DNA from 3 places in the Paenibacillus sp. FSL H7-0442 genome. Region 1 is predicted to be linked to each of the others. Evidence: riboswitches for the same ligand, from Rfam matches in the RefSeq annotation. Region 1 holds a riboswitch; each other region holds the start of a gene.
What was found. Region 1 has a riboswitch for cyclic di-AMP ahead of MHH57_RS13305 (3D domain-containing protein). Riboswitches for the same ligand answer to the same signal wherever they lie in the genome.

Region 1 (3,281 bases):
TGGACAGATGGAGGCTGCACGCTCATTGGGTATGGGACGAGGCAAAGCTATGCGTCACGTCATTTTGCCGCAAGCGTTTAAATCTATTTTACCTGCTATCGGTAATGAGTTTATTACAATTATTAAAGAATCCTCCATTATTTCGACTATTGGTATGGTGGATATTATGTATCAAGCCCAGGTCATTAAGAATATTACCTATGAAGGATTAAGTCCGTTCATAATCACAGCCGCTATTTATTTTGTAATGACATTCAGCTTGTCTAAGCTGCTTGGTTTATGGGAAAGGAAGTTGAGAGCCAGTGATCACCGTTAAACAATTGCGTAAATCGTTCGGCAAGAATGAGATTTTAAAAGGCATTGATATAGATATCGCCAAAGGAGAAGTTGTCGTTATCATCGGTCCCAGCGGTTCGGGGAAGAGTACGTTTTTGCGTTGTATGAATCTGTTAGAACAGCCGACGGATGGGGAGATTTTATTTGAGGGCGAGCCGATTACAGCTCGTGGTCATAATATTAATGTAACCCGGGAAAAAATGGGGATGGTGTTCCAGCATTTTAATCTGTTCCCACACAAAACAGTGTTGCAGAACCTGACGCTTGCACCGACGCAGGTTAGAAAACAGTCAGGTAAGGAAGCGGAAAAAATTGCATTAGAACTCCTGCGTACCGTGGGGCTCGAGGATAAGAAGAATACCTATCCGAACCAGCTATCCGGTGGTCAGAAGCAACGTATTGCGATTGCGCGTGCTTTGGCCATGCAGCCGCACGTAATGCTGTTCGATGAGCCGACTTCTGCATTGGACCCTGAAATGGTTGGAGAGGTTCTGGATGTAATGAAGAAGCTCGCCGAAGGCGGTATGACAATGGTAATTGTAACGCATGAAATGGGCTTTGCCCGCGAGGTAGGCGATCGAATTATCTTTATGGATAACGGTCAAATTGTGGAGCAGGGTGCACCAGACCAGGTATTTGGCACTCCAAGCCATGATCGCACTCGTGATTTTCTTGCCAAAGTATTGTAAGAAAGTACTGATCTAATCATAAAAGAGCTCTCCGTTGACGGAGGGCTTTTCTTTTTTTGTCACCATTTCCCCATACTTTCGTAACAAATATAGATTTCTTGATGACAAAATTGTAACGAGTGTAGTATGATGTTCAGGGTTCCCAACATTTTCATGCGGATAAGGTTACAAAATTGTGATATTATGCAGTAAGCCAAAACTTACCGGGACAGCATGCGGTTAGACAAGCGCTGAAATGCTGGCCCAAACTATGGGAAGTGCGGGGGACGTAACAACGGCAGCCATTCCGATACGTCATAAGACGATGAGGAATATGCCTAGGGGTGAATTGCACGAGCATAGGGCTTCTCCTGAGTCCGAATCCGACAGCTAACTTCGCAGGCATAAAAGAGGAGGTACATATCTTTGAAACATTTAAAACATATTGGTAAAACGATGAAAATTGCGGTGCTTGCCGCAGCTATTGCAGGGTTGGCACAGACAGCTGGAATAGCGGATGCTGCCTCGCTTCACACTGCCAAAGAGGGCGATACCTTCTTTTTGCTTGCTCAGCGTTATGGAGTATCGGTAGACGAGCTAACAAAGGCTAACCCAAACATTGCTTCCAGCAATATATATGCAGGTCTGCAAATTAAGGTGCCTGGCGAAAAAAGTGTAAAGGCAGCTTCGGAATCGAAGCCGCAGCTTCTTACGGAGAAAGCAGCAGCGAATGAGGCGCCAACGATTGAAGCTTGGGGTAAAACATTCAACTATAGCAAAATAGTTGACGTTAAGGCTTCAGCGTATTCTGCCGCAGCCGATGAGAATGGTAAATGGGGCGCAGTGGACTACTACGGCAATCCGCTTAAACTAGGTACAATTGCGGTAGATCCTAACGTCATTCCGATGGGCACGAAAGTACTGGTTACAGGCTACTCCCATCCAGGTTTGCCGGATCATTCTTTTGTAGCTGTCGCTCGCGATCAGGGCAGCGCCATTACAGGAAAGCGGATTGATATCTTTATTCCAGGCAACAAATCATTTGTGAACGACTTTGGATTTCAAAATGTGAAGCTGTACGTTATTGATAAATAGCATTGTACGTATATACAGTTTAATTAAACATAATATATATTATGTAAACATAACGCCTATATCCGTATATATCTAGGTCGGACTCTTATCAGGTCCTATCCGTAAAAAGGCTGTCTTGACGAGCAGAATACTTCTGCTGGTAAGACAGCCTTTTTACGTTGCTTTAGCTTGGACCTCAATTATAAACATACTGTTATTTTCGTTCCGATGTGTGGAGTAGCCGGGGGACTGTCACAAATTTGTAGCCCTTAGCTTTTAGAGAGTGAATTAGACCCGGCAAAGCTTGGATAGTGCCTTGCAAGTTGGAACTTTGACCTCCACCAGCGTGCATTAAAATAATAGAGCCAGGCCCTGTAGCTGGAATCACATTTCGCTGAATTTGTGTTTTACTTAGTCCCTTCCAGTCGAGAGAGTCTACATTCCAGTTGACAATCATGTAGCCATGACTACGTGCCCACTTTATTTGAGGCTCTGTAATTTCACCGTAGGGTGGACGAATCAACTTGGGGCGAAAACCTGCGCTGGCTTGTAAAATACGTTCTGTTTTTGTAATCTGGTTGCGAAAGCGTTCTGGTGTAGCCTTCCTAAAATCCGGATGAGTATAGGAATGATTTCCTATAGCATGGCCTTCACGGATAATACGACGTATAATCCCCGGATGCTTTTCCGCACGGTGACCGACGATGAAAAAGGTGGCTTTGATGCCGTTGGCGTGTAATACGTCCAAAACCTGCGGCGTATACCTAGAATCGGGCACATCATCAAAGGTTAAGGCAATTTGGCGGGTGTGTGGGCCGCACATTTTAAAAATGTCCGCATGTTTTTTACGCAACATTGCTAATGTAGGAGTAGCTCGATCTGTACTCAGATGTACAGAAGAAGCAACAGCTGCTTCCTTGGGATGGGGCGTTCCGATCTTGGGAGGCGCATCCGCGTGAACGGGTAAACTTGAAAATGCTAGTAACAGTGCCAAGCATGGCAACACTCCCCTGTACGGCATATGTATCCCCCCTTTTCGTGCAGTGGTACCTAGTGGTGCTCTCGACTATTATGTACCTGTCCTATTAAAAATATGCTGGTTACCAAGTTAGGCTCATAAACGTCTGGAAAGAAGTTCGCGATGAAATGATTATCAATGAAGATGATGGAGCTAAACGTACATATTCTCTTAAACATGACCGA
Region 2 (3,281 bases), 1.5 Mb from region 1:
TTTCGATATAATCGGTATAGGATGACGGGGCCGAAAAGCTTTGAGTGAAGGAGCGAACATCACCGTCTTCAAAAGTAAAAGCCAGTGTAAGTACCGAGGCGCCGATTTTTTTATCGTCCACGGTATACTTTAATCCGCCTTCTTGTTCAGTGGTCGCGAGCTTCAAGTCCGACGGCTTAAAGCCAAAGCGCTTCACCCATACAGCGGCCGCCTGCTCCTTGGCTTCAAGCGTCATGCCGTCCTCAGCCACACGTACAAGCCTGTTACGTGCTTGTTCATCCGTAGAAATATCAGCCTGCGTGTAATTGGTGCTGGAGGTGATCCGTTTAAAACTAACGACCTTCCCAGTGGATAAATCTACATGAATTTGCAGCTTGCTCTTCGCTGAGGATTCAGGCAGATCGACCCGAAAGGTTTCGTAAGGGTAATTTTTCTTCCATGTACGGTCGTACTGTTGAAGCAGTTTTTCTCTAGATAAATAACCGTACAAATCTGTTTCGGCCTGATAGGTCACGACAGGCTCCTCTGGCTGTGATTCAGTATAGCCCAGCTCGGAGCGGGCGAAGTCCAATGCGTGTATGACCGCTTCTTGTTTGCTGATGACCTTTGCGTTCATTACTGATTCTGGACTTGGATTGCTAAGCGAGGGAATAAGCAATTGAAAGATAAAAAAGCAAATCAGGCCAATCCCGCCCAGCAAGCCTAATTTTTTGAAGTTGGCCGTGAGCACGACCGGTTTCCCGATAGGATTCATGAGTTTCCTCCTTAATCTGTAAATAAGAACATCCATTAAAGATATCATACTGCACAGGTTCCCGCCAACAGACCAGCGATATTCATGAAAATAGAGTGAAAGCACTTTAAAGTTCCAATAAAATAAGATAAGCTGCGATTAAACGATGCCCATTCGCAAAATAAAGCCAATTTCACGTTTTTTCGACGAAATCGGTTTTGTGATCTGGATATAGAAGGATTATAATCTTGAGGCAATGCCTATAAAATACATAGGTAATGATATACAGTTGAGCCGAATTTCTATGGGAAAACGGGGGAACCATGTTACTGGGGTGAATTTTACAGCCGATCACTGGTGGATCGGAAGTGTAAATAGGGCATACTGTGCTGCCCGAATCCGTCAGCTAACCTCGTAGGCTATGAGCAGGAACCAAGTCAGGCACTCGGTTTTCCGGTGTCTTTTTTTGTGCGTATAAAAGTGTTTGGATTGGTTAGATAGACCGCTGCGGGTGCAGATTATTCTTCCGATTGCTGTTATCCCCGGATTTTTTGATTGTATACCCCCTTTAATGGTTAAAATCCGGAGATAAAGGCAAACGCTTCGCTTCTTCAGAACAATTCTGCCCCCTTCGCTACTGCCCGCCAATAGCACAGGGGACCGAGTAGTGCTTGACATGCATTCTTCCTGTATTCAGGGAATGCTAATTATAGTTAACTAAGGTTTGGAAAAATCAAAAAATTCAGGGGCAACGACGATCGGAAGATCAAATGGAACGCGTAGCGAGCTTACACCGTATTAAATCACTGTTTTTATAGTTTTAAGGATTAGGAGAGAAGTGATGAATAGATGAATCCCAATGCAAGCTGGCTCCGGCTTTCTCCACCGCAGATATTCGTTGCGGGCTTTGCCATTATCATTCTAATAGGTAGTTTATTGTTAATGCTGCCGATCTCCAATACAACAGGAAAGCCACTTGCGTTTGTAGACGCTTTGTTTACTGCCGCTTCCGCGACCTGTGTTACAGGGCTTGTCGTAAAGGATACGGGGACCTTTTTTACAACCTTTGGTCAAGTTGTTATCGTGGCGCTCATTCAGATCGGCGGTCTGGGCTTTATGACCATGGCTACCTTAATCGCGCTGGTGTTCAAACGTCGGATTTCCTTGCGGGAGCGCCTCATTTTACAGGAAGCGATGAATCAGACCTCTGTCGAAGGAATTGTCGGATTGATCCGTAAGGTGCTGTTGTACTCGCTGGTCATTGAGGGCATATGTGCTGTAATATTTGCGATTCGCTGGTCGTTTGATATGCCTGTAGGCAGGGCGATTTATTTTGGGATTTGGCATGCCATCTCCATGTTTAACAATGCTGGTTTTGACTTATTCGGGCACTTTCGCAGCCTAACAGGTTATGTATATGATCCGATTGTTAATTTTACAGCCATGTTTTTGATTATTTCAGGCGGCATTGGTTTTGTAGTGATGTCAGACCTGGCAGAATATCGCAAGCGTAAGAGACTGTCCTTGCATACCAAGGTGGTACTCAGCATGACGGGCGCTCTGATTGTAGTCGGCACGCTCGTGATTTTTGTGTTTGAGTTTACGAATCCAAAGACTCTTGGCTCGCTTGATTGGGGTGGTAAACTGCTGGGATCTTTATTCCAGTCTGTTACTCCCCGTACCGCAGGTGCCAATACACTGGACATTGCAGGCTTGCGGCAGGCTACGCAGTTTTTTATCATCATACTCATGTTTATCGGGGCTTCTCCTGGCTCCACTGGAGGCGGGATTAAGACCACAACATTCGCGCTGCTCATTGGAGCAGTGATTTCGATGCTGCGGGGGCGGGAAGATATTGTGCTGTTCAGGTATCGACTTGCGCAGGGACGAATTTACAAGGCTTTGACCATTACACTGCTGGGGCTGCTGTTCGTGATCGGGGTGACGATGATTTTGTCAGCAACCGAAGATCATCATTTTCTGATGATCTTGTTCGAGACGGTGTCTGCGTTTGGTACGGTGGGGCTGTCGATGGGGCTTACACCTGATTTGACAGTCATAGGCAAGCTGGTGATTACCCTGACGATGTTTGCAGGTAGACTGGGGCCACTCACGCTAGCTTATGCACTGGGGCCGAAAAAGGGTAAAGAATTATATCGTCATCCGGAAGGTAAAATGATTATAGGATAAGGGAGTTTTCGAGTAGACATGAAAACGCAGCAGTTTGTAGTTATTGGCTTGGGGCGGTTTGGCTCAAGCCTAGCTTTGCAATTGGTGGATATGGGGTGCGAGGTGCTAGGCATTGACCGGAATGAGGATGTTGTGGACAGTATGAGTGAGATGTTGACACATACTGTCGTGGCGGACGCTACCGATGAAGACTCATTGCGATCACTGGGCATCCGTAATTTCGATTGTGGCATTGTTGCTATTGGTGATGACATCCAGGTAAGCATCCTGACCGCCATTTTGCTGAAGGAGCTGGGTGTGAAAAAGGTCGTAGCCAAAGCCATATCTGTGCTGCACGGGCGTGCGTTAGAAAAGCTCG
Region 3 (3,281 bases), 2.7 Mb from region 1:
ATGATCGGGATCGGTTAAAATGATGACCCCCCGCCGCTCCTGCGCCAATGCAATTTTACGCAGCGTCATTTTATTAATGGCTGAGCCGCCAGTTTCTATCGTATCCGCTTCAACAGCGCGGCGAATGGCCACCGTATCATCCCGGCCCTCTACCACGATCACTTCCTTGATCATTTGCATTTCCCTCCACTGCTACACAGCAAGCTATATTTATCTTTCCCTGCTTTTGAAAACAAAATAAGAAGAGGATATCCTCTTCTTAGCATGGCATAACTATGTTGTTAATACTATCGCATTGCCCTCAACATACACAACCTGTTTTAGTTGATTTCAGGCTTTACCGGTCCGATAACATATACGGTTTTACCGTGCTTACGACCAAATTGGTTGGCTCGGCTCAAACTCTCATAATACACATCGATTTTGTGGCCTTTAATCGCGCCACCGGTATCCTCCGCACGGCGGAAGCCCACCCCTTCGATATACACCCACCAGCCGATTGGAATTATACTCGGATCGACAGCGATGGTACGACCTTCCGTCACGCGCGTGCCGGATGCAGTACGTGTACCGATACCTGGCTCCTGTGAGGAATACGCCGTCATGGAGACATTTTGTAAAACTTTGCTATATTTAAAATTGACGCCTGCTTTACGGACAGCACTGCCCGAACTAACCGTTGTTGTCTTAACCGCATCATTGGGACCGACGGAAGCAGCAAGAACGACCGGCTTTTTCTTCGTTCCTACCGCAATAACCTTATCCACACGGTTCTGTGCAACTTCCTTGTTAACCAGCTGTTTGGATACCAACTTTCCATCATGATATACCTTTTGAACGTGCTGGACTACCACACCCGATTTGCCGCTTTGAATGACCCGATTATCGCCTTTATAAAGACTTGGATCGGCCGTTTTGATGACCTGATAAGGCACCTGTTTTTTCTGTTCGACCTGCTGTTTCTTCACACGGACGATTTTTATGTCCATGTTAGACGAAACAGAGGCATCCAACGCAGGATAAACTTTATCCGTTGACGATAATTTATAGCCCGAGGTACGAATGGCACCTTCTACTGTATTTTCTGTTGTGTACAGCTTTTTCGTCTCATTGCCTGAAGATACTTTAACTTGATTGGCACGTTTAATGACTACGCGGTCCCCATCCTGTACTGCTCCATTTAGCGGCATAGAAATTGTATCATGCGGCTGAAGTGAAATGGAATGCTCGCTCAGCAAATCTTGAAGCTTGGATTCCCGGGTTTCTACCGCAGATGCCTTGCCATCAATGACAAAAAAGACTTGTTTTTTAGATTGCGTGTACATCAGAATTGAAATCATAATCGTTAGCGCGATTAGAAAAATAGCAACCAAAGCAGCCTGGCGCACATTCTCTTGCTTCCAACGCAATACGTAAGACATGCTGGATGAGCGTGACTCATGGGTCTCCTCTTTTTGGAAAATGCCCATTTCCTCCGTCCTCCTTACATAGCCCGCCGTCTGGAGTAAGACATAGTTGAGATTTGACGTGACTATAACAGATTTTCTACAAGACAAGCCCAAACTGCGACTGTCCTGCACCATGTACCCGTCTTCGCGGCATGCTGTCCTCCCCTGTTTAACCACAGTATGATGACAGATTTTCTTTTATTCACAACAAAAAAAGCCAAAGAAAGAGACTAGAGAGCTCTTTCGTGGCTTCCGGCATGTGTGAATATGCGGGAAAACTCATGCACGAGATGGCTTCTCTCTTGTTACGCTTACGGGGTTAGCTGTCGGGTTCGGACGTAGAGAGTCGCCCTAGCTTGGGTCAACCGCTCATGGCGGTCGCCTTCACATTCACCCCGAAGACCCAGAAAGAAATCGAAATACGGCTCCTCTACCTGTTCAATCCCATCTGGGAAAAGAATTTAGGTCGAGCCGGCTGGCGGAAGAGACGTTCCCTTCTTGCACATAAGCCGGACGTACTGTAAGCCATATCGGTTCCCCCGTTCCCTGTAAAAGGGACTCAGCGAGACTGGTTCATGAAATGACTTGTTGATGTTTACATTCAAACAACAATTCACTGAAAAGATGATATCCTGTTTCCATGCATGTTGTAAAGCAGGTTTCAAGTACATTTTTCAAAATATTCGGTTAAAATATTGTAATATTCTCGAGTTTCCTGCAACAAATTCATGATTAGCTTCGTCTATCTCTTTATTTTGATCGATTTCTTCGCTTTTTTATTGAATGTCAAATCGTTCCAAGGCATTTTGGGTCGTTATTGACACTAATTCCTCCACTGTAATCCCCTTGATTTGGGCTGCAGCCTCTGCTACCAGTCTCACATGCGCAGACTCATTTCGCTTCCCGCGAAACGGATGCGGCGTCAGGTAGGGCGCGTCCGTTTCAATGAGCAGACGGTCCAGTGGCACCTGTGCGAGCACCTCTTTTGGCTGCTTGGCATTTTTAAACGTTATTGGACCACCGAAGGAAAGGTGAAATCCCATATCCAGCACCATTTGGGCTGTCTCCCAGCTCCCAGAAAAGGAGTGCATGACTCCGCCAATCTCACTCGCTTTTTCCTCACGCAAAATCCTAACAATATCTTCATGGGCATCCCGGTTATGAATAACAATGGGCATTTTGAGCTCACGAGCCAGACCAATTTGATTTCGAAACACCCGATGCTGAATATCCTTCGGTGATGTATCCCAATAATAATCCAGACCGATCTCTCCGATGGCTACGACCTTCTTATGACTACATAACGATGCAATCCATTCTAAATCGCCCTCTTGCATTGTAATCGCATCCTGTGGGTGCCATCCAACTGCCGCATAAATAAAATCATACGTCTCGGCCAATTTCATGGTGGATGGAATGGTCTCACGATTAAATCCGATATTGATCATCCGCGTTACTCCTGATTCGACAGCACGTGCTATAACTTCTTCACGATCTTCGTCAAATTGTGGCGCATCCAAGTGAGTATGAGTGTCGAATAAATCCAAGGTTTACATCTCCTTTTTTTACTTACATTTCTATATAGTTGTCTATTCTTTGACAAAATAATTCCTTATTTCGGCAGGAAGCCTGTCTTTTACCGCGTTCAATTTATTCTGGGGAAAATACATATGATATTTTCCTCGGTGGATACCACTTATGGAGCGCACAATTTCCGAAACTTCGGAAATTTCACTCACCTCGCCCTGACGTCCAAGCAGTAAAATCTGGTTGTCCGTCGAGCCACCCTGCCGAAACACATCATAAGGAAGATCCGTCGGAAAATCAATTTCA

Region 2: it holds a riboswitch for cyclic di-AMP, as region 1 does, so the genes downstream of both, MHH57_RS20105 (TrkH family potassium uptake protein) here and MHH57_RS13305 (3D domain-containing protein) in region 1, are expected to answer to the same signal.
Region 3: it holds a riboswitch for cyclic di-AMP, as region 1 does, so the genes downstream of both, MHH57_RS00140 (3D domain-containing protein) here and MHH57_RS13305 (3D domain-containing protein) in region 1, are expected to answer to the same signal.

The regions. Positions count from the first base shown of each region.
Region 1 is NZ_CP151963.1:3,072,226-3,075,506, reverse strand. It holds gene MHH57_RS13315 (ABC transporter substrate-binding protein/permease) at 1-316, shown strand, start outside; gene MHH57_RS13310 (amino acid ABC transporter ATP-binding protein) at 303-1,025, shown strand; cyclic di-AMP (ydaO/yuaA leader) riboswitch at 1,256-1,424, shown strand; gene MHH57_RS13305 (3D domain-containing protein) at 1,431-2,099, shown strand; gene MHH57_RS13300 (polysaccharide deacetylase family protein) at 2,293-3,099, opposite strand.
Region 2 is NZ_CP151963.1:4,559,226-4,562,506, reverse strand. It holds gene MHH57_RS20110 (type II CAAX endopeptidase family protein) at 1-754, opposite strand, end outside; cyclic di-AMP (ydaO/yuaA leader) riboswitch at 1,016-1,169, shown strand; gene MHH57_RS20105 (TrkH family potassium uptake protein) at 1,583-2,923, shown strand; gene MHH57_RS20100 (TrkA family potassium uptake protein) at 2,942-3,281, shown strand, end outside.
Region 3 is NZ_CP151963.1:28,708-31,988, reverse strand. It holds gene rnmV (ribonuclease M5) at 1-174, opposite strand, end outside; gene MHH57_RS00140 (3D domain-containing protein) at 321-1,469, opposite strand; cyclic di-AMP (ydaO/yuaA leader) riboswitch at 1,741-2,023, opposite strand; gene MHH57_RS00135 (TatD family hydrolase) at 2,225-2,995, opposite strand; gene MHH57_RS00130 (HD domain-containing protein) at 3,038-3,281, opposite strand, start outside.